Regions from separate parts of the Methylobacterium sp. TK26 genome, predicted to be linked through region 2. Evidence: riboswitches for the same ligand, from Rfam matches in the RefSeq annotation. Region 2 holds a riboswitch; each other region holds the start of a gene.
What was found. A riboswitch is a leader RNA that binds a small molecule or an ion and turns the genes downstream of it on or off. The one in region 2 is predicted to bind cobalamin.

Region 1 (7,581 bases), 1.9 Mb from region 2:
GCGAAGTCCTGCGGCACCGACCTGCCCCCCGTGCCGGGCTCGGACCTCGTGGCCGCGCTCCTCACCCATCCGAAGCTGACGGCGGATTCGCCGATCCTCATCGTCGGCGGCGGCGACGGGCTCGCGGAATCGGTGGCCGATCTCTGCGGGCTGACGCGGGTCGAGCAGATCCGCCCGCCCATGGGCCTGCGCACCGACCCCGCCAAGCTCGCGGCCACCGTCGAGGCCATCGAGGCGCGGCCGGTGCGGTTCGTCGTGCTGGCGGTCGGCTCGCCGCAGCAGGAGCTTCTGGCCAACGCGCTGGCCCGGCGCGGCATCGCCAAGGGCGTCGGCCTCTGCATCGGCGCCGGGCTGGAATTCCTCGTCGGCGACCGCGCCCGCGCCCCGGCGATCCTGCGGACGCTCAACCTCGAATGGCTGTTCCGCCTCGCCTGCGAGCCACGGCGGCTCGGCCGCCGCTACCTGATCGACGGCCCGCAGATCTTCCGCCGCGTCTGGGAATACCGGCGCCGGGCGCGCTGAGCCCTCAGCCCCGCGCGATGGCCGTGCCCACGATGGAGCGTCGCGCCTCCCAGGAGAGCGGGATGGTCGACTGGATGCCGAGGCCGTAGCGGCCCGGCCGGACCTCCGGGATGCCGCCGCCCTCGGACCAGACGGTCTCGCACAGGCTCTCCTCCGCCCCGGCATGGCCGGAGGCGGTGAGCCCGAGCACATGCTCGCAATAGACGCCGTAGAGGATGTATTCGGAGAAGTCGCTCGTGGCGGCCAGGGCCTCGATGGGGTCGCGCCCGGTGACGGCGCCGATCCGCTCCAGCAGGCCGCGCACGTTGGCGCGCCGCCACGTCACGAACTGATCGATGTAGTCGGCCCCGTGGTAGTCCGTCGGCGGCAGGCCGAGTAGCGTCGAGGCCGCGCGGTGCCAGGGCGCGTGCATGGCATCGTCCGCCGCGCCGGGGAAGCGGGCGAGGCGCAGAAGCCCGTCCTGGGCCAGCGCCCCGGCGGGCAGCGGGCGCACGAAGGCGGTGTCGCTGTCGAGGTGGAGCACCGTGTCCGTCGCCGCCCCGGCGGCGGCGTTGAGCTTCATGATCTGCTGGGCGATCCAGCCCCGCACCGGCCGCCCCTTGAACGAGATGTAGACGTTGCGCCGGGGCAGCCGCAGGCGCCGCCGCCATTCCGGCCCCGGCAGGGGGAGCTTGCGCAGCCAGCCGGGCAGTAATTCCTCCTGCGGGACGAGCGCCCGGCGCCCGCCGGCCAGCGGCCGGAACAAGGGCATGTCCGCCGCCGGCACGGCGAGGAGATGCGCCGCCCCGGCGGGGGCGAAGCGGTCGGCCGTCTCGCAGAGCAGGCGGCAGCAATCGAGATCGCCCGAGAAAGACAGGGTGATCAGGGTCGGGGGGCTTGGAACGTCCACGGGTCGCGTTCTCCTGCGGGTCGTCAGACCGCCCACTCCATCGGCCGCATCGCCCCAGGCGCGGACGAAACCGGCGCCGGGCGCGGGAAGCGTTCGGGGTGCTGCAGCATCTCGGTGACTTCGGTGATGTGGACCGCGAGATCCGCGTCCATCCGCCCCGGCGCGCCGGAGGCGATGGCATCCGCGAAGTCCCGGATGCCGCGCATGAAATCCATCGGCGGACGCCCGCGCCCGGCCCGGAACGGCACCGGACGGGCGGGCGGCACCACCCTGCCCCGCCGCAACGGCAGGCGCCGTTCCAGGAAGCGATCGAGCCGGCTCGTCGCCGTGCGCTTCAATCGGACGGGGCCGGCGAAATCCCACGGCTCTTCGACCTGCAGCACCCCACGGTCGCCCACGATCCGCAGGCGGTGGTCGTAGGGCGCGACGATGGAGTTCGTGACCCGCGCGACGATGCCGCCGTCGAACTCCAGGAGACCGCAGGAGAAATCCGGCGCCGGATGCACCGGCTGGTCGCATTCCTTGTCCGGGATCAGCAGGGAGGCATGGGCCGTCACCCGCCGCACGGGCCCGAACATCGCCACGAGCAGCGTCACGACGTAGCCCGCATGCTCGAAGGTGCAGCCGGTCTCGAACTCGCCTTCCGCCGGCCAGCGCCGCCCGCTGCGGCTGATCCAGTTCCGGTAATCGGCCTTGTGGACCATGCCGTCGTCGAGTTCGGCATAGACGAGCCGCACCCGCCCGACCGCGCCCTGCCGCACCGCCCGCCACAGGGTCTGCGCCTGCTCCCCCAGGATGTTGCTCGGCGCGGCGGCGAGGCGCACGCCGGCCGCCGCCGCCGCGTCGTTGAGGCCGCGCGCCTCGGTCAGCGTCAGGCCGAGGGGCTTCTCCGAATAGACGTGCCGACCCGCCGCGATGGACGCGCGGGTGACGGGGGCGTGGTTCTCCGGATCGGTCAGGTTCACCACGACCACGCCCGGCTCGGCCAGGAGTTCGGCCAGCGAGCCGAAGGCCCTGTCGCCCCAGGTGCGCGCGAAGGCGGCGAGCCGTTCCGGGTCACGGTCGTAGACGCCGATCAGATCGAGCCCGTCCGCATGCAGATCGAGGCACTGCCGGTACATATCGGCGACATAGCCGCAGCCGACGAACGCGATTCTTGTCCGCCCGGCGCCGTCTACAGCATTTCGTTTACCATTGTCGGAGAAATTAACGCGCAAATGCGGTATTGATCTCACGATATCAGATGCCGACTTTACTTCCGGCTGGAATAAGTCGCAACGGCGTACAAATTATAACTCGCCGGTTATCTATTAATGAACTTCTCAGGGAGCATCGGAGACGGTATGCCCGGAACCGAGCCGGTCGCGGTCAGCGTGGTCATCCCCACCCTGAATCGTCATAAGGCGCTCGAGCGCGCCCTGGGATGCATCCTCGCGCAGCGCCTGCCGCCGGACACGGGGGCCGAGATCGTCGTCGTGGACAACTCCTCCGACGGCAATGCCCGCACCCTCATCGAGCGCCTCGCCGAGGGCGCGCCCATGCCGGTGCGCTACGTCTCCGTGCCCCAACCCGGCATCGCCACGGCGCGCAATGCCGGCGTGGCGGCGGCGCGGGGCGAGTGGATCGCCTTCATCGACGACGACGAGACCGGCGGGCCGCATTGGCTGGCGGCGCTCCTCGCCGTCGCCCGCCGGGGCGCCTACGATGCGGTGTTCGGCCCCGTGAGCGCGCGGGCCGACGACGACCGCGAGATCGGACCCTTCGCGGCCTATTTCGCGCGGGGCGTCACCGCCGAGGACGGGGGAGACGTCACCCACCGCGCCGCCTATCTCGGCACCAACAACTCCCTTTTCGCGGCCTCCGTCTGCGCGATCCCCGGTGGCCCGTTCGAGGAACGGCTGAACAGCATCGGCGGTGAGGACAGCCTGTTCCTGCAGCGCCTCGTCCACGAGGGGCGGCGCTTCGGCTGGGCGGCCGCCGCCGAGGTGACGGAATGGGTGCCCCCGCGCCGTCTCGACTGGGCCTATGTCCGCCGCCGCCGCTTCCTCAGTGGCCAGATCCGCACCTTCGTACATGAGATGGCCTCCCCCCGCCGCCGCCTGGAGGTAGCGCGGTGGATGCTGGTCGGCGTCGCGCAGACCATCATCTCCGGGGTACTGTCGCTGCTTCTGAAGCCGATCAACCCGCCCGCCGCGCGCCACCACCGGATCGCGGCCTGCGGCGGCCTCGGCAAGGTGTTCTGGATGACCCGCTTCCGGGGATCGCTCTACGGGTCCGGGCTCGTCTCGTGAGGCCGAGCCGCCGGGCGCTGCTCGCGGGCGCCGGGGCGACGATCTGGGCGGGCCCCTCCCGTGCGGGCGAGCCGCTGGGCGTGCGAGTCCGCAACGGTGCCGACCCGGTGCCGGTGAGCCCGCTGATCTACGGCTCGGGTGAGATCGGCACCCTCGACGGCGGCCCACGCTCGGCGGAGCTCGACCGGGCGGCCGGCGTCACCCTGCGCCGGTTCGGCGGCAACTTCGCCACGAGCTACAACTGGACCAACAATGCCTGCAACGCCGGCAAGGACTGGCAGCAGGCGAACGGCGATTTCCTGAGCCAGAGCCTCGGCCTGCCCCCCGCCGAGCGCGGCGTGCCCGGCGCGGTGATTGCGGCGATGCACGGCGCCTCGCTGGCGATGGGCGCGCGCAGCATCGTCACCCTGCCGCTCGCGGGTTACGTCGCCGCCGACAAGGACGGCCCCGTCCCGGCCGACCGAGCGGCCCCCTCCCCGCGCTTCGTGCCGGTCTCGTGGGAGGGACGGCGCGACGCCTCCGCGCCCGTGGACCCACGCGTCGCGGACATCCCACACCTCCTGGCGCGGCTCGTCGCCCGCTACGGCCCCGCCTCCGGCGCCACGGGCATTCGCGGCTACATCCTCGACAACGAGCCCGGCCTCTGGGCGACACAGCACCCGCGCATCGTGCGTCAGCCGGTGCGGATCGCGGATCTGCTGGCCCGGTCGATCAAGGCGGCGCGGGCGATCAAGGCCATCGATCCCGACGCCTGGGTGATCGGCCCGGCGAGTTGGGGCACCACGGGGATGGTGAGCCTGCAGAACGCCCCCGATTGGAACGCCTTCCGGCAGCACGGCAGCTTCCTGGCCGCGTATCTCGACGCCTTCCGCCTCGCCTCGGAGCGCGAGGGCAAGCGCCTGCTCGATGCCCTCGACGTGCATTGGTATCCGTTCAGCGAGCGGGGCACCCTGTTCCGCACGGAGGATCCGGCCCTGGCCGGGCCGCTGCTCGATGCGCCGCGCTCCCTTACCGAGCCGGGCTTTCGCGAGGCGAGCTGGGTCTCGCAGGCGCTGCCCGTGTCGAACGAGGGCGGCCTCGCCCTGCCGTTGATGCCGAGCCTCGAACGGCTGACGGCGGCGAACTTCCCCGGCACGCGCACCGCCGTGACGGAGTACAATTACGGCGGCGCGGGCCAACTCGCCTCCGGCCTCGCCCTCGCCGACGCCCTCGCGCGGTTCGCCCGGCCCGAGATGCTGCTCACCGCCCATTGGGGGTCCCTCGCCGGCTGGCTCGGGACGGCCTTCCGGCTCTATCGCAACTACGACGGCCGAGGCGGCCGCTTCCCCGACAACGCCCTGCCCGTCGAGGCCGCGCGGCCCGATGGCCTCACCGTCCGGGCCGGCACGGACGGGGCGAGACTGCATCTCGTGGCGATCAACCGCGCGGCCGAGACGCGGCCGGTGGAGATCGCCTTCGAGCGACCGCTGCCGGCCTCGCGCCTCACGCAGTACGGCTTCGATGCCCGCCATCCCGAGATGGCCGCCCTGGGCGCGGCCGAGCCCGTCTCCGGCGGCACCCTGCGCCTGACGCTGCCGGCGCGTTCGGCCCGGCATTGCGTGGTCGTGCCCGGTTGATCGGGTTGTCGTCGCCGTTGTGCCGGGCACGGACTCCGTCTACACAGGGCGGATGACGGTGCCCCGAGAGGGGTGAAAAGGGAACGCGGTGAGGGCCTGCCCGACCCCGCGGCTGCCCCCGCAACTGTAAGCGGCGAGCGCCTGCCAGCAGCCACCGGAGCGATCCGGGAAGGCGGTGGGCGCGCCGAGCCGCGAGCCAGGAGACCTGCCGTCATCCCGACTTTTCACAACGCCGCCGGTGGGGCGGCTGGAGAGCCCAGATGACGACCACGACGCAGTCCTCGTCCTTTGCCCCCGTCGCCACCCGCGCCAACGAGCGCCTGATGGCGGCCGCGCTGGCGGCGTTCCTCGGCCTCGGCCTCGTGTTCATGGCGGGCTTCTCGCCGGCCATCGCGCTCCACAACGCGGCGCACGATTTCCGGCACGCCCAGAACTTCCCCTGCCACTGACGCGAACGCGCCAGGAATGATCCTTCGCCTTCTGTCGGCGGCGCTGGCCGCCGGCTTCCTCGCGGCTGTCGTCGCCACGGGGCTGCAACTCGCCTTGACCTCTCCCCTCATCATCGAGGCGGAGAAGTACGAGCAGCGGGAGCCCAGCCGCGCGGCACAGGCCCTGCCCCCTGCCCTGCCGATCGTGCTCGCCCATGCGGGCCACGACCACGCGGCGCCCGATGCCGCACCGGAATGGCAGCCCGCCCCCGGCTTCCAGCGCATGGCCTTCACCGGCCTCGCGACCCTCGTCGGCGGCGTGGGCTACGCCCTGATGCTCGGCGCGGTGCTGATCGCGTGTGGCCGCGAGCCGACGCTGCAGACCGGCCTCGCCTTCGCGCTGGCCGGCTTTGCCAGCGTCTCCCTGGCGCCCTCCCTCGGCCTGCCGCCGGAATTGCCGGGGCAGGAGGCGGCGCCGCTTCTGGCCCGGCAGGCGTGGTGGGTGATGACCGCCGCCGCGACGGCGATGGGCCTCTACCTCATCGGCGTGCGCCGGTCGTTCATCGCCATCCTGGGCGGGCTCGTGCTGATCGCCGGGCCCCACATCGCCGGAGCGCCGCCACCGCCCGACGGCGCATCGGAACTGCCGGCCGCCCTCGCGGCGCAGTTCGCCGCGCGCTCGCTCGCCATCGGCGCGGTGTTCTGGGCCATGATCGGCCTCGGCTTCGGCTGGGCGTGGCAGAATGTCGGCCCGGCGAGGCGCCGTCATGCCTGAGCCCGTCACGACCCTTTACGTCTGCACCACCTGCAAGCGCGAGGGCGACGACCCGGAGGGACCCCGCGCCGGGGCACGCCTCCATGCCGAGTTGGCGCGACGGGCCGAGGGCCTGCGCGTCGAGCCGGTGGAATGCCTCTCGGTCTGCAAGCGGCCCTGCACGGTGGCCGTGGCGTCGCCCAACCGCTGGACCTACATCTACGGCGACCTCGACGCGGAGGCCGCCGCGACCACCATCCTCGATGGCCTCAGGGCCTATGCCGGCACCCCGGACGGGATCGTCCCCTGGCGGGAGCGCCCGAAGGAATTCCGCTCGGGCGTGATCGCCCGCATCCCGCCGTTTCCCCCGTTGCCTGAGGCCGCCGAATGACCATCGTCGCGAAGATCCCCTGCACGATCGTCACCGGCTTCCTCGGCGCCGGCAAGACGACCCTCGTCCGCCACGTCGTGGAGAACGCGAAGGGCCGCAAGCTCGCGATCCTCGTCAACGAGTTCGGCGATGTCGGCTTCGACCGCTCGTTCCTCGCCGCCTGCGGCATCGAGGGCTGCACGGAGGATTCCATCGTGGAGCTTCCGAACGGCTGCATCTGCTGCACCGTCGCGGACGATTTCGTGCCGGCCCTCGAAACCCTGCTCTCCCGCGCCGAGCCGCCGGAGCACATCCTGATCGAGACCTCCGGCCTCGCTTTGCCGAAGCCCCTCGTCCAGGCGTTCCAGTGGCCGGCGATCCGCTCGCGCGTGACCGTCGATGGCGTGGTGGCGGTGGTGGACGGCCCTGCGGTCGCGACCGGCGCCTTCGCCGAGGACCCGGAGGCGCTCGCCGCCCAGCGCGCGGCCGACACCTCCGTCGATCACGACAACCCGCTGGAAGAGGTGTTCGAGGACCAACTCCTCTGCGCCGACCTCGTGGTGCTCAACAAGACCGACCTGATGGATGCCGAGGGCCTCGCCAAGGTCCGGGCCGAGGTGCAGGGCCACCTGCCCCGCGCCGTGAAGGTGGTGGAGACCGCCAACGGCGTGATCGACCCGCGCGTGCTGCTCGGCCTCGGCGCGGCGGCCG
Region 2 (7,581 bases):
CTGTTCCTCACCGCGCGGTTCTGACGAGCCGCCGCCAGCCGGCGACGAGGCCCGTCGCCGCGATGCCCATCGCGAGGAGGTTGAGCCCCCATTGCGCGGCCTCCCGGCCGGTGGGGCGCAGGGTCAGGCCCGGCAGGTCGAGGCGGTGCGGCGCGTCGAAGAGCCAGCGGTTCACCCGGCCCGAGCGGTCGAGCCGGTTCAGCAGCGCGCCGTCGCGCGGATCGATGTGGAGCCACGTCCCGGCGGGGTCGTCGTAGATCAGGCGGAGGACCGGCAGGGGCCGCGGGTCGCCGTGGGGATACCAATAGGCGTCGTAGGCCGTGATCCGCTCGGCCGAGACGAGCCTGCCGCCGGGCACGGATGCGGCGGCAGTGAGGGTGGTGTCGTCCAGGCCGGCGGCGATTCCATCGCGCACCACGAACCACCGCCCGCCGATCGCCGTGAAGCGCAGGGCCTTCGCCTCCGGCCCTCGCCGGAGGTCGTCGGGCGACAGGCCGATGCTACCGGGTTCGCCGGCATAGGCCACCCGAATCTCGTCGGGCACGGACAGCGAGGAGAACCAGCGGTTCGGGTTCATGGAGAGCCAGCCGCTCACGATGAACCCGGCGAGCCCGATTCCGCCGACGAGGCCGAAGGTGTGGTGCCAGAGGGCGAGGCCGCGATAGGGGCTCACCGCCCCGCCGCGATAGCGCCGCCGCAGGCGCATCCGCCAGACCCCGATGACGAGGCCGGTCAGCGCCGTGACGCTCGCGACGCCGGAGAGCCACAGCACCGCCTGCCGCCATGCCTCCGGCCGCGCGCGCAGGGGCGTGAGGTAGACCCAGTGAATTACGGCCCCGACCCAGTTCCAGCCGCGCTGCCAGCGTGTGGTGACGAGGGCGATTTCGCCGGTCGGCTCGGAGACATAGGTTTCGGTGCCCGCCGCATCGCCGGAGGCCACCTTCAGGAAGGGCCGCAGGGGATCGTAGCGCGCCGTGACCGTCCACTGGTCGCGCGACACCCGCTCGACCGCTCCGCCGCCCGCCGTGCGCGCGGCCTCGTTCGGGCCGATGGGCCCGAGCCGCTCGCCCGTCTCGGCCGAGACCGTGACGCGCCCTCCATCGGGTGCAGCGAGGCGATAGACCGGTTGGTCGCCGCGCATGTCCAGCCGGATTTCCGTCGCCCTCACCAGAGCGAGGGCGGCGTCGGGACCGACCTTCACCCGGTCCCAGTCGAGGGGCGTGAGGCGGGCGAGCCGTTCCGCCTCGTCGAGGCGCGGGAACGGCACGTAGAGCATCACCAGCCCCGAGCCGATCCACAGGGCGAAGAGCAGGGCCGTGCCGATCCCGAGCCAGCGATGGCCCAGGATCAGCCAGCGCTTGCCCCGCTTGCCGACGGCCTTCACCAGCTCACCGTGTAGGCGACCTCGACGGAGCGCGGGCGTCCGAGCAGCCAGTTGGTGCCGACGCCGTTCACCGCGTTCCCGCTGATCGCGTAGACCTTGTCGAACAGGTTGTAGACCCGCAGCGACAGGCGCGACTCCGCCGTGACCTGCCGGTCGAGGACGAGGTTCACGAGGTTGTAGCCGGGGCGCCGGGCGGTGTTGCCGAAGTCGCTGAAGACCTCGCCCACGTTCTGAAGGCCCACGCGCACGGCCCAGTCGCGGGTCGGCTCCCAGGTGAGCCACAGGTTCGCCACCCGCTCCGGCACGTCGATGGGCTGCCGCCCGGCATAGGAGACGGCCGCGCCGTTCACGATCTGGTCGAAGCTGTCGTATTGCGCGTGCAGGAGGGCGAGGTTGCCGTCGAGCCGCCAGCCCGGCGTGAACCGCCAGCCCAGCGCCAGTTCGACGCCCTGCGAGGATTGGCTCCCCACCTGCACGCCGACCGCCGACGATCCGGGCAGGCGCGAGATCAGGTTGTCCTTCACGATGCGGTAGCCGGCGAGCGTCCATTCCAGGGCGCCGTCGAAGGCCAGCCCCTTGGCGCCGACCTCGATCTGGTCACCGGTCGCGAGCTTGAAGCCGGCGAGCGATTGCGACAGCGTGATGAGGCTCCCGACCGGATCGGTGGCGTAGCTGTATTGCGCGTAGAGGGCGCTGTCGGGCGTCGGGTTGTAGACGAGGCCGAACCGGTAGCCGAGCGCCTGGAAGCTGCGTTCGAATTGCGCGCCGGTCTGGAGGTCCTGCCGCTGCAGCGTCGGCAGGTCGAGGCGCGCGCCCGTGAGGAAGGACAGCTTGTCGGTGAGGACCAGCCTGTCCTCGGCGAAGAACGATGCCTGATTGGTCTGCGTGGCATAGGCCGGGATCGCCCGGCCATTCTGCGGGAACAGGCCGGGATCGTAGCCGACGAGGGGTACGCTCGTGCTCTGGTCGAAATAGAAGTTGTTCGTGTGCCGGAAGTCGATGTGGTTCACATCGAAGCCCACGGAGACGTCGTTCGGCCGACCGAACAGCGCGCCCCGGAACGTGGCGTCCAGGCGATTCCCGACCTGCTCCTGATTGTGGTAGATTTCCAAATAGTCGGAGCGGTCCACGAGGCCGGTGCCCCGGTTGAACGCGTATTGCTCCACGTCCAGCCAATGGCGACGGCTCGTGAGCCTGTAGGCCGTGTTGCGGATGGTGATGTCGGCGGTGGGCGACCATTCGGCCTTCAGCGCGGTCCAGTTGTCCGCCCAGGTGATCTTCGGGTCGCGGACGTTATAGTTGTTGAACCGGATCAGGTCCGGGATCCGCCCCTCGACCAGCGGGGTGCCCCAGTAGCGCATCGGCTCCTGATAGCCGAGGTCGTGCGAGAGGGTGATGGCGAGGTCGGGGCTCGGCCGGAACAGCAGCGCCGCCGATACCGCGAGGTTGCGGAAGTCGCCCGCCTGATTGAGCCAGCCATCCGCCCGGTTGCCGCTGACGTTCAAACGGTAGGCGAAGGTGTCGCCGTATTCGGCCTGCGCGATGCCGCCGCCCGAATCGAGGGCGAGGCGCGCGATCCCGTCCGAGCCAACCACCGCCCGCGCGGTGTTGATGGGCACGAAGGTCGGCTTTTTCGGTACGACGTTGATGATGCCACCGATGGCCCCATCCCCAAAGAGCACGGAGGACGGGCCGCGCAGCACCTCGATGCGCTCGACGTTCCACGTATCGAACGGGAACGTCACGGTGCCGGCGCCGACATAGAAGCGCGTGCCGTCGTAGAGCTGCTGGATCGAGTTTGGCCCGGCGAAGCCCCGGCTCGTGAAGGCGCCGTTGCCGTTGCCGGGCGAGGCGATGGTGGTGATACCGGTGGCGTCCTGCGTCACGGCGTCGGCGATCGTGTCCTGCCCGCGCAGGCGCGCCGTCTCGCCGGAGACGATGTCGACGCTGGCCGGCGTTTCGAGCGGCGTCAGGCCGAGGCGGCTCGCCGTGCGGTCGGGCGTGCGCAGGTTGAGACCGGTGGGCGAGGCGCGGGTGAGGCTGACGCCCCCCTCCCCCTCCACGGAAAGCTGATCGAGGGTCACGGCCTCCTGCGCGGAGGCAGGCGCGACGACGACGAGAGGGGCGACGACGGCGAAGAGGCGGCGTCTCGAACGGAAAACGAACATCGGTGAACGGACTCCGGCGCGGCGGATGCCGGCCTTGCCCCAGATGCAATGTAACAACATTACATGTCCAGGCCCGCGAACGAGTTCAGGCGGAACCGTTGCGGATGGACGGGATGCGGGCATGGCGGACGCGGGCGCGCTGCTGTGGCACGTCACCGCGAACGAGGCCTCGGCAGCCCCACTCAGGGCGCTGCTTCGACACCCGCCAGGACACCCCGCCCGGCGCGTTTCGCGTGTGACCACTGCTGACGGCAGGTCTCCTGGCTCACGGGTCGTCGCCGTCCCACCGTCTTCCCGGGCGAACTGGCCCAGTGACGTGAATGGTGGAAAAGCTCGCCGCTTACAGTTGCGGGGGCAGCCGCGGCTTCGGGTTGCCCCACACCGCGTTCCCTTTTGATCCCCGAAAGGGGAACCGTCACGGCCACGCTAGGCGACGCACTCCCCCCGCGTCAACGCTCGCGCGGGGGCTTTCCCGGGCGAAGACTTTGCCGGGTGCGCCGCGCGATGCTATGCGGCGGGCATTCCAGGAAGATCATGACCACACGACCTCCCCGCCGCGGCGGCCCTTCCGGCGGCAATGGCCGCCCCGATGGACGGCCAGGCCGCAAGCCGCCCTATGGTGCCGACCGCGCCCGCACCGGCCCGCGCACCAGCGCCCGCGATGCCGCCGAGCGCGCCGCCCGCGCCCGCGGCGACGATGCGGGCGAGCGCGCGCCGTGGATCCCCACGGCCGCGCCCGAGCCGCGTCAGGCGGCGAAGCCGAAGCCCAAGGCGGCTCCCGTGGCCCCTCCCCCGCCCCCCGGCCCGACCAAGCGCGAGCAGCGGGCCGAGGCCTCGGCGACCCTCGCCTCCGGCGTGCAGACGCTGACGGTGGAGACGGACGAGGCGGGGATGCGGATCGACCGCTTCCTCACGGCGCGGTTTCCGCAGCTTCCCTTCACCCGCGTGCAGAGCATCGTCCGCAAGGGCGAGCTGCGGGTCGATGGCAAGCGCGCCAAGCCGAACGACCGGCTGGAACCGGGCATGAGCGTGCGCGTGCCGCCGCTCCGCCTCGACCAGCCGAACGACCGCCCGCGCAACGCCGCCCGCGATTCGGACGACGCCACCTTCCTGCGGAACCTCATCCTGTACGAGGATGCGGAGATGATGGTGCTGAACAAGCCCTTCGGCCTCGCCGTGCAGGGGGGCTCGGGCACCGTCCGCCACGTCGATGGCCTCCTCGAATCGCTGATCGGGCCGGATGGGCAGAAGCCCCGCCTCGTCCACCGGCTCGACAAGGATACGGCGGGCTGCCTCATCATCGCGAAGACGCGGCTTGCCGCCTCGACGCTCGCCAAGAGCTTCCGCTCTCGCAACGCCCGCAAGATCTACTGGGCGCTCTGCGCCGGGGTTCCGCGCGTCAAGCAGGGCCGGGTCTCGACCTATCTCGCGAAGGACGAGCCTACCGATGCCGACGCGCGGATGCGCATCGCCAAGCACGGCGAGGAGGGCGCCACCCACGCGCTCACCTACTACGCCACGGTCGATCAGGTGGCGCAGAAGCTGTCGTGGCTGTCGTTCAAGCCGGTGACAGGGCGCACGCACCAGTTGCGCGCCCACGCGGCCCATATCGGCCATCCCATCGTCGGCGACCCGAAATACTTCTCGGTCGAGAACTGGGAATTGCCCGGCGGCATCCAGAACCGCCTGCACCTCCTGGCGCGGCGGATCGTGATTCCGCATCCGCGCACGGGCAAGCCCGTGGACGTGAGCGCCCCGCTGCCGCAGCACATGCAGCAGAGCTGGAACCTGCTCGGCTTCGATGCCAACCGGTACGATCCGGTGGTGGACGCACCCGAAGATTGATCGGCCCGAGGGCTCCTGCGGGCGGCCATGCCTTGGCAACGGCGCCGCCCGCCTCATATGCTGCCTTGCTCGGCCGCGCGCCTGCCTGCCGGGATATCCGACGGTCGAGACCCTGGGACATGAAGCTCGCGACTCTGGCCTGCCTCGCCGCCCTGTGCCTGACGGCGCCCTTCGCCCATGCGGCGGCGGGCGAAGCCGTGCCGGCACCGCAAAAGCCGACGGCGTCCAAACCCGAGGCCGCGAAGGCGGAACCGGCCAAGGCGGAAGTACCCGCCGCCCGCGCCGAGCCCAGGGCCGCCGGGGCACCCGTCGTCGGCAGCCGCGACCGGCGACGGCGCTCGTATGCCGCCTGCAACCGGGCCTCGCACCAGCGCGGCTATCGCGGCGGCAAGCGGCGGCGCTTCCTCATCCGCTGCCGCCTCGGCTACGAGCGCGCCCGCCATCAGCAGCAGCAGCAGGCGCCCGCCGCCGCGCCCGCGCCCGCTCCCGTTCGCAAGCCATGAGAAGGGGCTGCCGATGAGGCTCGTCGTCTTCGACGTGGACGGCACCCTCGTCGACAGCCAGCATCTGATCGTCGCCGCGCAGGGCGTCGCCTTCGCCGAAGTCGGCCTGCCCGCGCCGGAGCGGCGCATCGCCCTGTCGGTGGTCGGGCTGTCCCTGCCGCAGGCCTTCCGCCGCCTCGTCGGCGAGGACGGGCCGGTGGCCGAACTCTCCGAAGCCTACAAGCTCGCCTACAACCGCCTGCGCCTGGACCCGGAACACGAGGAGCCGCTGTTTCCCGGGATGGCCGATCTGCTCGACCGGCTCCATGCGAATCCGGGTGTGATGCTCGGCATCGCGACGGGGAAGTCGCGCCGGGGCGTGGACCGGCTGATCGAGCATTACGGCTGGGAGGGCCGCTTCGTCACGACGCAATCGGCGGACGACGCGCCGTCGAAGCCCGACCCCGGCATGCTCCATCAGGCCATGCGCGAGGCCGGCACCGGCCCCGACGCCACGGTGATGATCGGCGACACGACCTACGACATCGGCATGGCGGTGGCGGCGGGCGTCGTGCCCATCGGGGTCGCCTGGGGCTACCACGCGCCGGGCTCCCTGCTCCGCGCGGGCGCGGTGACGGTGGTGGAGAATACCGCCGCGCTGGAACCGCTGCTCGGCCTCGCCTGACCCCCCTCGCCCACGGGCGGCGAAACGCCTATGTGCGTGCCCATGAGCGACGTGACGCGAGACTGGCTCGGCGAACCGGGCGATGAGGCACGGCCCGATCCGATGCGGGCTGCACGGTCGGGGGCCAAACCCGCCCTCCCCCGCCGGTTCTACAAGGAAGCCGGCTTCGCCCCGGCCGAGGGCGGATACCGCCTGACCCTCGACGGGCGGCCCGCCAACACGCCGGCCCGCAACCCCCTGCTTCTCCCGTCCGAGACGCTGGCCGAAGCCGTCGCGGCCGAATGGGGTGCGCCGGCCACCGAGATCGACCCGGCGAAGATGCCGCTCACCCGCTTGGCCAACACGGCCATCGACGGGGTGTCCCAGCGCCTCGACGCCGTGGCCGACGACCTCTGCGCCTATGCGCAGACGGACCTCCTCGCCTATCGCGCCGCCGGGCCGGACAATCTCGTGTCCGCGCAGGCGCGCACCTGGGACCCGGTGCTGGATTGGGCCTACGAGGCGTTCGGCGCCCGGCTCATCCTGAGCGAGGGCGTGATGCACGTCACGCAGCCGCCGCAGAGCGTGCAGGCCCTGTCCGACGCGGTGCGCCAAGTGCGCGACCCCTTCAAGCTCGCCGCCCTGCACACGCTCACGACGCTCTCCGGCTCCCTCATCCTCGCCCTGGCCGTGCTGCACGGGCGGCTAGACCCGGCGGAAGCCTGGGCCGCCGCCCATGTGGACGAGACCTATCAGGCCGATGTCTGGGGCCGCGACGAGGAAGCCGAGGAACGCCTCGCGGTGCGCCGCGCCGAGTTCGAGGCCGCCGCGCGGACCATCGCGGCGATTCCGTGAGGCGCGCCGCGCCGATGCAATCGGGCAACATCGCTGCCCGGCTTTCACCATAATCGCCCGGCCGCGAAACAACCTCTGGCGGAACCCGCCTCCGTCATATTAGCATCGGCCCGTCAAGAATTCGGCTGCCCGATGTCCGTCCCTTCGACCGACGAAAACACCTTTATCGACGATCTGACGGCG
Region 3 (7,581 bases), 1.1 Mb from region 2:
TCCTCGACGGCGCGCGGCTCCCGCCGGCCTATGAGACGTGGCGGATCGCGACCGAGCAGATGGAGCGGGAGGTCCAGCGCAGCGGCGTCGAGGTCGTCCGCGTTCCGATCGAGCCGGACGCGTTCGCCCTATGGTGCGCCCGCGACGGCGGACAGCCGGACGCCGCCGCCCGGTCCCGCTATGCCGCCGAGGTTCTCGGCCGGGATGGCTAGCAGCCCGCCGGCCCCTGAATCGGCAACGCGCAGCCACAGATCCCGCAAGGGCGGCGGACATGAGCGCCGGGAACGGCGGCGATCCGGCCTGCGTTCCTCACGCCCCCGCCCGATCCGGAAGGACGCCATGAACGCCCTGAAGCCCCTCGCGCTCGTCGCCCTGCTCGCCTGCGGCCTCGTGGCTTGCGACGACAAGAAGGCGCAGAACAACACCCCCACCAAGGCCGACACGACCAAGATGGAGCCGCAGACCGACCAGTCGGCACCGCCGGCCCAGGCGCCCAAGCCGTAGGGCGCCCGGTCAGAACCGACCGGCGATGGTCAGGCGCACGGCGGTCGGCTCCACGGGGTGGAACACCCGGTCGATCAGCCCCTCGGTCGGCTCGCCGGGCAGGCGCGAGACGTAGGCGTAGGTGACCTGGTCGGACCGGCTGTTCGTCAGGTTCAGCACATCGAGCGAGACGCTGACCCCGTTCTCGAAATTGTAGCCGACCCTTCCGTTGAGGAGCGCCGTCGGGCGCGAGCGGATCGCATTGTCCTCGATCAGCGGGCGCGGCCCGAAATAGCGGAAGCGGAGCGACCCGAACCAGCCCAGCGGCTCGCCGAAGGTGATGCCCGCCGAGGCGATGGTGGTCGGCGCCTCCGGCACCCGGTTGCCCACCGGATCGACATCCGAGAACCGGGCATTGGTGATCGTCAGGTCGCCCTCCAGCGAGAGCCAGGGCGTCACTGCGTAGCGGTTCGTCCATTCGACGCCGAAGCGGCGGGTCGGGCGGCTCGGCTCCGTCGTGCCGGTGTCGCCCTGGAACAGGTTCTCGGAGGCGAAATCGAGCCGGAACAGGGCAAGGCTCGTCTCCAGGCCCGCGATGGAGCGGTTGCGCAGGCCGATCTCGTAGCCCGTCGAGGGCACGAGGAAGGGCGAGCGGGTGGTGGCGAACAGCGAACTCGTCGGATCGACGGTGGCGGTCACGCCGCGCACGTCGTTCGAATGGAAGCCGCCGCCGTAATTGAGGTACAGTTCGGTGTCGCACCATGGCCCGAGCACGAGGCCGAGCTTCGGGTTCAGAACCGCGTCCCGCGCCTTGCCCGAATTGGCCGGCGTGTCCGAGACGACGCTGGCGTAATAGCCGTCCGCACGGAAGCCGAGGCTGGTGCGCAGCCAGTCGGTCCAGCGCACGCGGTTGTCGAAGTAGAACGCCCCGCTCGTCTCCAGCACCCGGTCGTCGAGGATGCCGGAGCGGAACTGCCGGTTCGTCGTGTTGAACAAGCCGACGCGGATCGAATCCGTGCGGGTCTGGATCCCGACCTCGTTCTCCATCGGCAGCCCGAACAGGTCGCCCTGGAAGATGTGCAGCGCCTCGCCGCCGCTGATGATGCGCTGGTCGAGCTGGTGGAACTGGTCGCCATTGACCGGGTCGTTCAGGAAATAGGTGAAATCGTTGAACAGGTTGAGCTGCGAGCGGACCAGGTAGGCCGAGGCCCGCGTCACGCCCGTGTCGTCCGTCGCGCTGAACCGGCCGGAGAGGGAGAACCGCGAGGTGTCGCCGCCATCGGTGGGGTTGAGCGTGCCGTAACGGTCGAGCTGGCCGGAGACGACGGCGCGTTCGGGGATCTGGTTGGTGGCGGTCCAGCGGGCGGCATAGGCCATGCCGGTGACGGAGAACCCGTCCAGCGCCGTGCCCTGGCTGTAGCGGGCGACCGTGCTGATCTTGCGCAGCGCATCCGGCACCGCCCAGGGCCCGTCGTAGAGCTGCGCGTCCGCCGCCATGAGGAGGCGGCCCTCGGCCAGCGGCGCCGAGGCGATGGACAGGGCCCGCTTGTAGCCGAAGCTCCCGATCGAGGTGAGCGCGAGGTTTTTGGGGGTGCTGTCGAGATAGTCGATCCGCACCGATCCGGCGGAGGCGAAATCGCCGTCGCGGACGAAATACGGCCCCTTGTGGAATTCCACCGCCCCGACGAGCTCGGGAATCAGGAAGTTGATGTCGGCGTAGCCCTGGCCGTGGGCATGGGTGCGCATGTTGAGCGGCATGCCGTCGAGGAACAGGGCGATGTCGGTGCCGTGGTCGAGGTTGAAGCCGCGCAGGAAGAACTGGTTGGCTTTGCCCTCGCCGGAATGCTGCGTGACGATCAGGCCCGGCACCGCCTCCAGCACCTCGCCGGGGCGCGTCACCGGCCGGCTGTTGATCGCGGCGCCCGAGACGAGGCCGGCGCTGGCGGAATCCACGGTGAGGAGCGGGCCGCCGATGCCGGTGGTGCCGCCGACATAGCCGGCGCTCGCAGCGCTCGCGGCGGGCGCAGCCGGCTCGGCGCTGACGGAGATCTCGTCGAGGGTCGCCTCCAGCGCGGCGGCCGGCGCGGGGAGGGCGGCGAGGCCGGACAGGGCGAGGGCGGCACGCAACGCATGGCGTGTGGGACGGATCACGGGAGCCTCAGGGGCGGCAGTGGCACGTCACCGCGAAGGACTCTCCGCGCCCGGCCCCACGGCCCGGCGCTTCGACACCCGCCAGGACACCCCGCCCGACGCGTTTCGCGTGTGACCACGACTGACGGCAGGTCTCCTGGCTCGCGGGTCGCCGCCCCTGCACCGTCTTCCCGGATGAGACTCATCCAGTGACGTGGTGGTGCCGGGCTCGCCGCTCACAGTTGCGGGGGCAGCCGCGGATTCGGGTCGCCCCGCACCGCGTTCCCTTTTGATCCCCGAGGGGAACCGTCAAAGCCGAGCTTACGGAGAGGCGGCCGGCGGCGTCAACGCGGTCGCCGCCATTTCCCGGGGCACTGTGCTTTCCCGGTCGCGATGAGGCGGGAGCCGTGACTGGTGAAGGCAGGCCCCCTCCGCAGTATCGGCGCCCCGATGACATGTGCGGCGGAGCACGGCGGGCCGGGAACAGCCCCATAACACTGTCGTTTGACCATCATCGCGTTCGTCTCAAGTCGTCAGGAGGGGGCATACTCATGACCGGACAACATTTAATCCGTATCGTAGCCGGGATTTTCGTGGCGGGCACCCTCGCCCTGCCCGGCGGCGCCGGGGCGGCCAACTATACGGGGACCGGCGGCGGGCCGGAGACCACCGCCAACGCGCCCTACCGCTCCTCCGTGGGGCAGACCGTCCCGCCGGGCCGCGCGGCGGCGCCGGAGGTCGATCCCGGATCGCGCACCGAGCGGCAGAAGCGGCTCGACACCGTGCTGGAGAGCATCTGCGACAGGTGCTGAGGGCATTCAGGATTTCGGCGGCGCGCCCGGCCGCCCCTCGTGCCGGTCGCGGTGGGCGGCGGCGCGGGCGAGGAGCAGCAGCGTGACCGGCGTCGTGACCGTGAGGAACACGCCGATCAGCAGGTCGCGCAGGACGAGGCGCCCCTCGATCAGGGACAGGAGTAGCATCGAGCTGCACAGGATCAGCGCCATGCCGAGGGTCGCGCCCAGCGTCGGCGCGTGGACCCGCTCGTAGAAGGTCTTGAGCCGGATCAGGCCGATGGCGCCGGTGAGCGAGAAGGCGGCGCCCGCCAGGGCGAGACCGACGACGACGAGGGCGGCCCAGGCGGGCAGGCCGGCGCCGGTCACTGCACCACCTCGCCCTGCATCAGGAACTTGGCCAGCGCCACCGAGGCGGTGAAGCCGAGCATCCCGACGATGAAGGCCGCCTCGAAATACAGGCCGCTGCCGGTGCGCATCCCGTGCACCACGATCGCCAGCATCCCGTTGAGGTAGAAGGTGTCGAGGCCGAGCACCCGGTCCTGCGCGCGGGGGCCGCGCAGCATCCGCCACGCGGCGATGGCCATGGCGAGCACCAGCATCGCCTGGGCGAGGCCGAGCCCCCAATCGAGGATGGTCGCGGCGCTCATGCGAAGATCTCCATCAGGGGACGTTCGTAGCGGTCCTTCACCCGGCGGATCCATGCCTCGCCGTCCGTGAAGTCGAGGACGTGCATCAGCAGCCGCCCGGTATCGGAATCGTACTGCACCCAGAGGGTGCCCGGCGTCGCCGTGAGGATGACCGACAGGAGCGACAGGGCGAAGGGCTCGCGCAGGTCGAGGGGGATCGCCACGAACCCCGTCCGCCGCGCGCCGGATGACCGCCCGAGGATGATCCGCGCGACGTCGATGTTCGAGCGGACCATGTCCACGAGCACGATCCCCGCCAGCCGGAGGAGGGCGCCGGGGGCCTTCACCCGCACGGGCCGGGCCTGGAGGGCGTTCATCACCGCCGGGACGATCAGGCCCACGGCCAGCGCCAGCAGCAGGCTGCCGGGCGTCACCGGGGTGTTGAGGAGGAGCCACGCGAGGGCGAGGCCGGCGGACAGCCAGGGATGGGGCAGGAGCCTCACGGGGCGGGTCCTCCCAGGACGGCGCGGACGTAATCCTGCGGCTGCGTCAGCCAGCCCACCGTCGCGTCGGCATAGGCGAGCGCCGGCCCGCCCCAGACGGAGAGGGCGAGGCAGGTCGCGAGCAGGCCGGCCAGCGCCGCGACCTCGGAGCGGGCGAGCGTCGGCGGCTTGTCCGCGTCGCGCACCCAGATGTTCAGGATGCCGAGCCGCACCAGCGGCATCAGCGTGAACAGGCTCGACAGGGTGAGGGCGGCGATCAGCCACCAGCCGGCGGGGGAGGGCGCGCCGGCGGCGCCCACGAAGATCGCGAGCTTGCCGACGAAGCCCGCGAGCGGCGGGATCCCCGCCAGCATCAGCGTGCAGAGCAGGAAGCCGACGCCGAGGATCGCGACGCCCGCCGGGATGACGCTGCCGACCTCGACGGAATCCTCGTCGTCGAACGGGTCGCGGTACTCGTCGGCGAAGACCGGCGCGGCGGCCTCGGCCGGGTCGCGCCCGCGCTGGAGGATCTCCGCGAGGAGGAACAGGGCGCCCGCCGCCAGCGTCGAGCCGACGAGGTAGTAGAAAGCCCCCGCCAGCGCCCGGTCGTTGCCGGAGCCGAGGGCGGCGAGCACCGTGCCGGAGGAGACCATCACCGCGTAGCCCGCCGCGCGGGTGAGGTCGCGGGCGGCGAGCAGGCCGATCGTGCCGAAGGCGAGGGTCGCGAGCCCCGCCGCGAACAGCACGGTCTGGCCGAAGCCCGCCGAGACGCCCTCGCCGAAGACGAGGAGGCTCAGGCGCACCACCACGTAGATGCCGACCTTGCTGAGGATCGCGAGGATGGCGGCGGCCGGCGCGGTGGCCGCCGCGTAGGTGGGGGGCAGCCAGAAGCCCAGGGGCCACGCGCTGCACTTGATGAGGAAGGCGAGTCCGAGGATGGCGCAGCCGATCTCGAACAGGGCGATCTCGCCCTCCGGCGGCCCGGCGAGGCGCCGGGCGAGGTCGGCCATGTTGAGCGTGCCCATCGTGCCGTAGATCAGGCTGACGCCCACGAGGAAGAACAGCGAGGCCACGAGGTTCACGGCGATGTAGCCGAGCCCGGCGCGGATCCGCGTCTCCCCCGAGCCGTGCAGGACCAGCCCGTAGGAGGCCGCGAGCATCACCTCGAAGAACACGAACAGGTTGAACAGGTCGCCGGTCAGGAAGGCGCCGTTCACCCCCATCAGCAGGAGCAGGAACAGACCGTGGAAGCGCGGCCCCGCCCGCCCCCAGCGGGCGAAGGAGAAGACCAGCGCGCAGAGCCCCAGCACCGAGGACAGGGCCAGCATCATCGCCGAGAGCCGGTCGGCCACGAGGACGATCCCGTAGGGCGCGGCCCAGTTGCCGAGGCGGTAGACGCGCGGCGCGTCGGAGACCGAGACGACGAGGGTCACGGCGATGGCGATCAGGGCGAGGATCGTCGCGAAGGACAGGCTCGCCTTCAGCTTGCGGCGGCGCTCGTCGAGGAGGAACATCGCCCCGGCCACCGCGATCGGCAGCACCACCGGCAGGACGGTGACGTGATCCGACCATGCGGTCTCGACGGCGAGGTTCGTCAAGGCCGGGTTCATGGGCGGGTTCCTGGACGGGTTCCTGGGCGGGGCTCTTCCGCATGGGGGCCTTGCGGGTGCGGCTCGCGCCCGTCGACATGGTCCGAGCCGGTCACGCCCCGGGCGGCCAGCAGCACCACGAGGAACAGGGCGGTCAGCGCGAAGCTGATCACCACGGCGGTGAGCACCAGGGCCTGGGGCACGGGATCGTCCACGGAGACGATGTCCGGCCCGGCGCCGAGGACCGGCGGCGCGCCGATGGTGAGCCGCCCCATGCCGAAGATGAACAGGTTCACCGCGTAGCTCAGGAGGGACAGCCCGAGCACGACCTGGAAGGTGCGCGGCCGCAGGATCAGCCAGATCCCGGCGGCGGACAGCACCCCGATCCCGAAGGAGAGGACGAGTTCCATCAGGCGCGCTCCCGCTCGGCCTCGGCGACCCGCGTCCGCCGCAGGGACTGGTGGGCCAGCGCCACGAGCATCAGCACGCTCGCGCCGACGACGAGGACCATGATGCCGAGATCGAAGATCAGGGCGGAGGCCAAGGGCACCTTGCCGAGGATTGGCGCGTCCCAATAGGCGAAGGCGGCGGTGAGGAACGGGTGCGCGAACAGCCAGGAGGTCGCCCCGGCGAAGACGGAGACGAGGAGGCCGATCCCGATCCAGAGGATCGGCTGGATGCGCAGGCGCTCCTCCACCCATTCGGCGCCGTTGGCCATGTATTGCAGCATGAAGCCGATGGTCAGCGTGATGCCCGCCGCGAAGCCGCCGCCGGGCAGGTCGTGCCCGCGCAGGAACAGGTGCAGGGCGAGGAGCACGATGAAGGGGAACAGCCACGTGATGACCGTGCGCGGCACCATCAGCGCGTCGGCGGCGGTGTGGCCGGGTTCGCGCCCCTCGCGGCCCCGGTCGTAGGCGTCCTGCCGGATCTGCTGGGCCGGGCGCGCGCGGCTGTCGGGGGCGGGGCGGAAACGCCGGAGCAGGGCGAAGACGGTGAGCCCGACCACGCCCAGCACGCAGATCTCGCCCAGGGTGTCGAAGGCCCGGAAATCGACCAGCAGCACGTTGACGACGTTGCGCCCACCCGCCTGCGGATAAGCCTCCTCCACGAACCAGCGGCTGATCCCCTCGACGGGGGGCCGGGTCATCACCGCGTAGGCGAGGCCGGCGAGGCCGAACCCGGCGCAGGCCGCGATGGCGAGGTCGATGAGGCGCCGCCGCCGCGCCCGCCCCCGCTCGGAGGCCGGCGCGGGGATCGCCGCGTCGCGCTTGGGCAGCCAGCGCAGGCCCAGCAGCAGCATCACCGTGGTGACGATCTCCACGAGGATCTGCGTGACCGCGAGGTCCGGGGCCGAGAGCCAGAGGAAGCTGAGGCAGCTCACGAGGCCCGCCCCGCCGAGCAGGATCACCGCCGAGAGCCGGTGGTACTTCGCCCGCTCCGCCGCGCCGACGGCGCAAGCGGCGCCCACCAGCCAGAG
Region 4 (7,581 bases), 2.1 Mb from region 2:
CGCCCGTCGAACATGCCGTGGGCCACCGAGGGCCAGCCGCTGAACTGGATCGCCGGCCAGCCCTCGAAGGCGAGGCGCACGCTCTGGCCGACCCGGATCAGAGCGACGTCCCGTCCGTCGACCATCAGTTCGACGACGCGTTCCGGAGCGTGCGGGGCGAGGGTGGCCAGGGTGTCGCCTGCGTTCACCAGCGTACCGGCGGCGGCGGCGTCGATGTGCAGGATGCGGCCGCCCCTCGGAGCCCGCACGAGCTGCGCCGATTGGCGGTTCACGGTCACGTCGAGGCGGCTGAGCTTGGCCTTGGCCTCGGCCAGTTTCGCGCGCTGCTCCGCCACGCGGATCTGGGCGGCCTCGAAGTTGCGCCGGGTCACGAAGCCCTTCTCGGCGGCCTCGCGCGTCTGGCTGACCTGACTCTCCGCCACCTTCACCGCCTGATCGGCGGCCGCGATCTCGGCCTCGATCTGCTCCCGCTCGGCGGCGAGACGCTTGAGCAGGAACGGATCGTTGTCGACGAGACGGGCGATGGGATCCCCGGCGCGGACCTGCTGGCCATCCTCGACGTACCAGTGCTCCACCCGCCCCTGAACCAGGGCCGTGACCGTCTGGACCCGATCGGCAGGGTTCGGCGCGATGACGCGCCCGGTCCCGGCCGAGGTTTGCACCCAGGGCACGTACAGCAGGGCCAGGATTGCGAGGATGGTCCCGATGCCGATGATCCAGCCGAAGGCGACCGCCGCGCGGGGAGGCCGGATCCCGGTCAGGGTCGGAAAGTGATGGAGGTGTTCAGGCCGCGACAGCACGGGTCCCCTCCCTCGGCAGCGCCCTTTCGCGCCGCCCCTCCCGCTCGGTGTCGCGCCCATAGCCGTGGGAGCCCAGCCGGATCTGGTCGTCGTGGATCGGCATCGGGGGGCGGCGTGTGACGTGCAGCACCGTCGTTCCGCGCCGACGCGGCTCACGGTGTCGCTCCGGAAAGTTGCGCGTTGTAGAGCCGTTCGAGCGCGAGGTGATCGAGCGCCTTCGGGTCGATCTCCTCGGCGATGCGCCCCTGCGACAGCACGCCGACGCGATCCGCCATCTCGCGCACCCGGTAGAGGTCGTGCGTCGCCATCAGCACCGCCGTGCCTCGCGCCGCCGCATCCCGCACCGTGCCGGAGAAGGCGGCGGAGGCCGACGGATCGAGGCCAGGTCGGCTCGTCGAGCAACAGCAGCCGGGTCTTCCGCGCCAGGGCGATGGCGATGCCGACCTTCTGGCGCATCCCCTTCGAGTAGCCGGAGGCGGGCCTCGACCACGCCTCCATCGGCAGGCCCGCCGTGGCGAGATGGCCTTCGGCCTCCGCCCGGCCGACGGCGAGGCCCGCAAGGGTCGCGAAGTAGCGGAGATTCTCTACGCCGGTCTGCCCCGGATACAGGGCGACCTGTTCCGGGATGTAGGTCGTCAGCGCGCGGGCGGCGACGGGAGACGCCGCAGCGTCAATCCCGCCCACGAGGACGTCCCCCGCCTCGGCCTTCAGGAAGCCGAGGATCAGGTTGATCGTGGTCGTCTTGCCCGCGCCGTTGGGGCCGAGCAAGGCGTAGACCTCCCCCGCCCGCAAGGTGAGGTGGAGACCGTCGAGGGCGGTCCTGGTGCCGAAGCGCTTCGTCACGCCCCGCAACGCCAGCAAGGGCTCGTCCGTCCCCGCCGCCATCAGAAGCGCACCGTGATGGAGCCGGTGATCCGCCGGGGCGAGCCCGGATAGACGCGGAAGACGTTCAGGGAGCTCTCGTAATACGCGGTATCGAAGATGTTCTCGACGTTGAGCGCGACGCGGGCATTGCCGAACTTGTAATAGGTCAGCGCATCGACCGCGATGAAGCCCGGGAGGGTGAAGCCGGTTCCGGCCGCGTCGCCCGCCCGCTCGCCGACGCCCCGCACGCCGCCGCCGATCCCGAAGCCGCGCCACTCGCCCCCCGGTTCGTAGACCGCGAGCAGGCTGCCGGAATGGCGGGGCACGTTGACGAGGGGCGCGCCCACGGGCAGCACGTTGTCCTTGGTCACTCTCGCATCGGCGTAGACGTAGCCGGCGAGCAGCTTCAGCTCCGGCGTGATCTGCCCCTGGGCCGTCAACTCGAAGCCCTGGCTGCGCACGGCGCCCGCCGCGAGCGAGAACCCGGAATTCGCCGGATCGGGCGTTAGCACGTTCTCCCGCTCCACATGGAAGGCGGCGGCGGTGAGGAGCAGGTTGCCGCCGAACAGCTCCGACTTGGCGCCGACCTCGTAGCCGAGGCCGGTCTCGGGCGGCAGCGCCGTTCCGCGCGTCACGGCGGCGGCGTCCGGCCCGATATTGGGCCGGAAGCTCGTGCCGACATTGGTGAAGAAGGCGAGCTCGGGAAGCGGCCGGTAGACGAGGCCCGCCCGGGGCGAGGCCGCCACGTGTGCCTGGTCCACTTGGCTGCGCGGGATGCGCTCCCGGAAGGACTGCTCGAAGATGTCGAGCCTCACGCCGACCAGAGCCCGCCATTCCGGGCTCAGGACGATCTCGTCCTGGGCGTAGAGGCCGGTATTGGTGATGCGCTCGATGTTATTGCGCGGAATGGTGATCGGCGGCAGCGCCTGCCCGTAGACCGGCGAGTAGATGTCGAGGGATAAGGGGCTCGTGCGGAAGTTCGAGCGCAGATAGAGGACGCGGCTGTCGGTGCTCTCCCGGTCCATGCCGAGGAGGAGCGTGTGGCCGATGCCGCCGGTGTCGAACCGCCCAATCAGGTCGGCCTGACCGACCGCCACGTCCCAGCGGTAGTCGCGCATGTTCCGGTCGCGCGAGACGGTACGGTTGTTGGCGGCGATGGCCCGGATCTCGGCTGATTCGCCCTCCAGATCGCCGGTGTTGAAGTAGGCGGCGAGCCGCATCTGCCAGTTCTCATCGAAGCGGTGATCGACGCGGACCTGCAGCGAGTTGTTGTTCTGGACAGTGCTTTGACCGGGCTCACCGAGGAAGCGCGAGAGCGGCAGGAATCCGAGCTGCCGGTTGATCGCGATCACGCCGCGGTCGAAGACGATGCGGTTCTTCACGAACTCGGCCTCGACCGTGATGCGCGTGTCGGGCGTCACCTGCCAACTCACCACCGGAGCCACGAGCAGGCGGTCGCTGTCTACGAAGTCGCGGAAGCTGCCCGCCCCCTGCGCCGCGAGGTTGAAGCGATAGAGGACCGTCCCATCCTCGTTCAGGGCGCCGCCGGCATCGATGGTGCCCCGGGTCAGGCCGAACGAATCGACTTGGTTGCCGAACTCGACGAACCGCTCGGCGGTGGGCTGCTTGGTGATGAGATTAACGAGGCCGCCGGGATCGCTGCGCCCGAACAGGGCCGCGCCGGGGCCTTTCAGAACCTCGATGCGCTCGATGTTCTGCGCGTCGGGCGGGGGCGGCGTACCGCGGTTGAGGGGAAAACCATTCTTGTAGATCTCCGAGGTGGTCACGCCGCGGATCGCGTAACTAAAGATCGACAGACCACCGAAATTGTTCTGCTGGGCGACCCCGGGCAGATAATTGAACACCCGGTCTACGCGGGTGGCGGCGATGTCGGTGATCGCCTCCCGCGGTGCCACGGAGACGGCCACCGGCACGTCGATCTGCGGGGTGGCGGTGCGCGTCGCGCTGACGGCCGTACCTGCTCCGTAGCCCGGCGTTGGGCCGATCAGGCCGATGGTCCCGCGCCCGGTCGCCGTCGTGCGGGCGGTGCCCTCGCCGACCTGCTCGACCGAGAGTTCCTCCAGCGTCACACTTTCCTGCGCACGCACATCCTCGATGGGAAGGCCGGTCGAGAGCACCGCAGCGAAGGCGAGGCGCTGATTGCGACGCCGGGCCCGCGAAGCCCGCGCCGAACGCTGCGTGATTCGTCCGGGTTCGCTCAGGGACGGACGTTGAGAGGTCGCCACCACACACTCGCTGTTGCCGAGCGGGGGCGACGGGAATACGGGCCGCGTCGCCTCCGAGACGGCGACACGGCACGCTCCGTCGGGCACCCCGCCCGAGAGACGTCAACATGCCGAAGGCAGGTCTCCTGGCTCACGGGTCAAAGCCCCCGCCGGACCTTCCCAGTGCAAGCACCAGTGGTCATCGGTGGCGAACGCTCGCCGCTAACAGTTGCGGGGGCAGCTTCGGCTTTGCTTCAAGAAGCTCACCGAATTCCCGTCTTAGCTCCGGGTCGAAACCCGAAGAACCTTGGCCGATCGATACTCGCCATGAACGCCATCGTCGTCAACGGGTGCATGCAACATTGTAACATTGTTGGAATGATTGTGGCATAATAACCACATAGTCGTTCGCAATGTCGGCGATGCCGTCACGTTTGCGCGATGGACTCATCAGAGGCAAACGAGAACTGCTGCGAGAGAGTGTTGTGGCCGGGTCGAAGAAAACAGCCTCGGTCTCGCCGCATCTATTGTTTCAACGTTCCAGCTAGCATCTATCAGCCGCCTCGTCGCCTTCGTAAAAATATTTAGTTATTTGTAACCTCCAAATTTTTTGATGTAATACAATTCTAATCCCCCTGAAAAATTTTTCATAAATATGAAATATGAATTTTAATCTAATACGAGGTATATTAGATTTGCCGTTTTATAATAAGTGAACGGGTATTTTGACTTTTGCAAAGTCCGGCCTGATCGAGGGACACGGATGAACGGCCGGGTGGGGTGGATAGCTGCCCATTTGGTTTAAGACGGCAGCGGACAATTGCGGAAAGCACGAACCATCATTAGTCCAAAGGCTATTGATTAAATTTCTTATTTAATCGCGACGTCAAAAATTGGCGAGTATGACACCGCAGGCATGATATGACTTATCGGTAGATATAGCCGGTATGCCGCCGCCTTTTGTCTTTTTGTATTCATTCTCAACAGACCATAAAAGATAGAACAGACAATTTTCTTAAGGATACCTAACCGCATTCCAGCTGGTAATATGATACGTGAATTATTATCGCCAAAATAATAGACCTTGAGTTCAGTCCAATCAGCTTTGAACTTAGCTTTCCATCCCGAAGCGAAGTCGCCGGACGGCTAACTCATGACCGCTTTTGGGGAGCATCGACGCGGGGCTTGCAAGACTGGGGTGGGCCGAGTGCGAAAGAACTGCTCACGGTTGATTTCGGTCTATCTGCGCCTGAGCCGATTACCATTGAAACCAGACGTTGGCTTGAACGGCTAAGGGCTTTTTGATCGTCGACGCCAGCGCAACGTCGAGCGCCGACCGGAGCCGGCGCGCTCAACCAAACTCCTTCTCTCCAGCGCGAGGCAGGCACTCAAAGCCCGGGTGTTCCGCTCGGTGCTGGGGATACCCGCCCGGATCTTGATGACCGACGTACTCACGAAATCGTCGGTCAGAGCGCTCAGGACGGCCCACTCGTCATCGGTCAATGACGTCTGCCGGTGCGATCTCACGAATGAACATCGACGCATGGATCAGGGAACGGGACCGGGCGGTCGTTGGGGATGCCGCCCGGTCGGATCCGCTTACTCTGCGAGTTCGCGCATGACCTTGATCAGGTCGGACTTGCCCTCGAAGCCGATGCCCGGCAACTCGGGCATCACGATGTGGCCGTCCTGGACCTTCACGCCGTCCGGGAAACCCCCGTAGGGCTGGAACAGGTCCGGGTAGCTCTCGTTGCCGCCGAGCCCGAGGCCGGCCGCGATGTTGAGCGACATCTGGTGGCCGCCGTGCGGGATGCAGCGGGAGGGCGACCAGCCGAACTGGTGCAGCACGTCGAGGGTGCGCAGGTACTCGACCAGGCCGTAGGACAGGGCGCAGTCGAACTGCAGGTAGTCCCGGTCCGGCCGCATGCCGCCGTAGCGGAGCAGGTTGCGCGCGTCCTGGTGCGAGAACAGGTTTTCACCAGTGGCCATCGGGCCCGGATAGAACTCGGAGATGGCGGCCTGGAGGGCGTAGTCGAGCGGGTCGCCGATCTCCTCGTACCAGAACAGCGGGTACTGGCGCAGCATCTTGGCGTAGGCGATGCCCTGTTCGAGGTTGAAGCGGCCGTTCACGTCGACGGCGAGCTGGGCCTCGGAGCCGATCTCCTTGAGCACGGCCTCGATCCGGCGCTGGTCCTCGTCGATCGGCACGCCGCCGATCTTCATCTTCACGACGTTGTAGCCGCGGTCGAGGTAGCCGCGCATCTCGGCGCGCAGCTGGGTGTCGTCCTTGCCCGGGTAGTAGTAGCCGCCGGCCGCGTAGACGAAGACGCGCGGATTGGCCTCGACGCCCTTCTGCTCGGCGAGCATCCGGAACAGCGGCTTGCCGGCGATCTTGGCGGTTGCGTCCCAGATGGCCATGTCGAGGGTGCCCACCGCCACCGAGCGCTCGCCGTGGCCGCCGGGCTTCTCGTTGGTCATCATCGCCGCCCACAGCTTATGGGGGCAGAGGTTGTCGCCGGCCTCGTTCAGCTGGTCCTTGGTCTCCAGCTCCAGGATGCGGTTCTTGAAGCGCTCGCGGATCAGGCCGCCCTGGCCGTAACGGCCGTTCGAGTTGAAGCCGTAGCCGACGACCCGGCGACCGTCGCGCTCGACGTCGGTGACCACCGCCACGAGGCTCGCCGTCATCTTCGAGAAGTCGATGTAGGCATTGCGGATGGGGGACGAGATCGGCTTGGTGACCTCGCAGACGTCAACGATACGCATGGCTGTTCTCCCTGGGTTATGAAGGTTTGGTCGGGTTGAAGGGCTGGCGTGGACCGCCGGGCCTAGTGAGCGACGGCAACCGGGCTGGGCAGGGCATGCCCGGCCTCGGTGTCCGGGAGGACGTCCTCGGCCGCGACCAATGCCCGGTTGCGGTAGGCGTCCTCGGCCCTGGCGCGGTCGAAGGCGCCTTCCCATTTCGCGACTGCGATGGTGGCGACCGCGTTGCCGATCAGGTTGGTGACCGCCCGGGCCTCGTTCATGAAGCGGTCGACGCCGAGCAGCAGGACCAGGCCGGCGACCGGGACGGTGTGGATGCTCGACAGGGTCGCGGCGAGGGTGACGAACCCGGCACCGGCGACGCCGGCCGACCCCTTCGAAGTCAGGAGCAGTACGCCGAGGACGACGAGCTGGTCGCCGAGCCCAAGCGGCGTGTTCGTGGCCTGGGCGACGAAGATGGCCGCCATGGTCAGGTAGATGCAGGTGCCGTCCGCGTTGAAGGTGTAGCCCGTGGGCAGCACCAAGCCGACCACCGACTTCTCGCAGCCGAGCTTTTCCAGCTTGGCCATCATGCGCGGCATGACGGCCTCGGTGGAGCAGGTGCCGAAGGTGATCAGGATCTCGTCCTTGAAGTAGCTGAGCACCTTCACGAGCGAGAACCCGGTCCAGACACAGACCGCTCCGAGGACCACACCGACGAACAGGATCGAGGTCGCGTAGACGCCGAGCATCAGGTAGGCGAGGGACCAGACGGTGCCGAACCCGTACTTGCTGATGGTGAAGGCGACGCCGGCACCGGCGCCGATTGGAGCCAGGCGCATCACCATCGCGACGATGCGGAACAGCGCGTCGAGCAGGCTGTCGATGACTGCGACAACCGGCTTGCCGCGCTCCCCCGCCTGGACCAGGGCGATGCCCAGCAACACCGAGAT

Region 1: linked by a shared signal. The riboswitch ahead of ACXJ1Y_RS13270 (CbtB domain-containing protein) and the one ahead of ACXJ1Y_RS00535 (TonB-dependent receptor) in region 2 are both predicted to bind cobalamin.
Region 3: linked by a shared signal. The riboswitch ahead of ACXJ1Y_RS05970 (TonB-dependent receptor) and the one ahead of ACXJ1Y_RS00535 (TonB-dependent receptor) in region 2 are both predicted to bind cobalamin.
Region 4: linked by a shared signal. The riboswitch ahead of ACXJ1Y_RS10590 (TonB-dependent siderophore receptor) and the one ahead of ACXJ1Y_RS00535 (TonB-dependent receptor) in region 2 are both predicted to bind cobalamin.

Annotation. Positions count from the first base shown of each region.
Region 1 is NZ_CM143965.1:2,743,135-2,750,715, forward strand. Features, by position in the region: gene ACXJ1Y_RS13245 (WecB/TagA/CpsF family glycosyltransferase) at 1-522, shown strand, start outside; gene ACXJ1Y_RS13250 (DUF6492 family protein) at 527-1,411, opposite strand; gene ACXJ1Y_RS13255 (Gfo/Idh/MocA family protein) at 1,435-2,628, opposite strand; gene ACXJ1Y_RS13260 (glycosyltransferase family 2 protein) at 2,755-3,702, shown strand; gene ACXJ1Y_RS13265 (glycoside hydrolase family 44 protein) at 3,699-5,318, shown strand; cobalamin riboswitch at 5,358-5,545, shown strand; gene ACXJ1Y_RS13270 (CbtB domain-containing protein) at 5,579-5,767, shown strand; gene ACXJ1Y_RS13275 (CbtA family protein) at 5,784-6,521, shown strand; gene ACXJ1Y_RS13280 (DUF1636 family protein) at 6,514-6,891, shown strand; gene cobW (cobalamin biosynthesis protein CobW) at 6,888-7,581, shown strand, end outside.
Region 2 is NZ_CM143965.1:107,110-114,690, reverse strand. Features, by position in the region: gene ACXJ1Y_RS00545 (TonB-dependent receptor) at 1-24, shown strand, start outside; gene ACXJ1Y_RS00540 (PepSY domain-containing protein) at 8-1,384, opposite strand; gene ACXJ1Y_RS00535 (TonB-dependent receptor) at 1,381-3,552, opposite strand; cobalamin riboswitch at 3,786-3,984, opposite strand; gene ACXJ1Y_RS00530 (RluA family pseudouridine synthase) at 4,087-5,397, shown strand; gene ACXJ1Y_RS00525 (hypothetical protein) at 5,517-5,900, shown strand; gene ACXJ1Y_RS00520 (HAD-IA family hydrolase) at 5,914-6,564, shown strand; gene ACXJ1Y_RS00515 (ATP12 family chaperone protein) at 6,607-7,398, shown strand; gene ACXJ1Y_RS00510 (hypothetical protein) at 7,531-7,581, shown strand, end outside.
Region 3 is NZ_CM143965.1:1,203,921-1,211,501, forward strand. Features, by position in the region: gene ACXJ1Y_RS05960 (hypothetical protein) at 1-212, shown strand, start outside; gene ACXJ1Y_RS05965 (hypothetical protein) at 340-504, shown strand; gene ACXJ1Y_RS05970 (TonB-dependent receptor) at 514-2,553, opposite strand; cobalamin riboswitch at 2,744-2,939, opposite strand; gene ACXJ1Y_RS05975 (hypothetical protein) at 3,207-3,425, shown strand; gene mnhG (monovalent cation/H(+) antiporter subunit G) at 3,432-3,773, opposite strand; gene ACXJ1Y_RS05985 (K+/H+ antiporter subunit F) at 3,770-4,054, opposite strand; gene ACXJ1Y_RS05990 (Na+/H+ antiporter subunit E) at 4,051-4,536, opposite strand; gene ACXJ1Y_RS05995 (monovalent cation/H+ antiporter subunit D) at 4,533-6,125, opposite strand; gene ACXJ1Y_RS06000 (Na+/H+ antiporter subunit C) at 6,122-6,514, opposite strand; gene ACXJ1Y_RS06005 (monovalent cation/H+ antiporter subunit A) at 6,514-7,581, opposite strand, start outside.
Region 4 is NZ_CM143965.1:2,195,427-2,203,007, reverse strand. Features, by position in the region: gene ACXJ1Y_RS10605 (efflux RND transporter periplasmic adaptor subunit) at 1-800, opposite strand, end outside; gene ACXJ1Y_RS10600 (hypothetical protein) at 953-1,108, opposite strand; partial or broken gene ACXJ1Y_RS10595 (ATP-binding cassette domain-containing protein) at 1,245-1,685, opposite strand; gene ACXJ1Y_RS10590 (TonB-dependent siderophore receptor) at 1,685-3,802, opposite strand; cobalamin riboswitch at 4,008-4,214, opposite strand; gene ACXJ1Y_RS10585 (mandelate racemase/muconate lactonizing enzyme family protein) at 5,489-6,652, opposite strand; gene dctA (C4-dicarboxylate transporter DctA) at 6,715-7,581, opposite strand, start outside.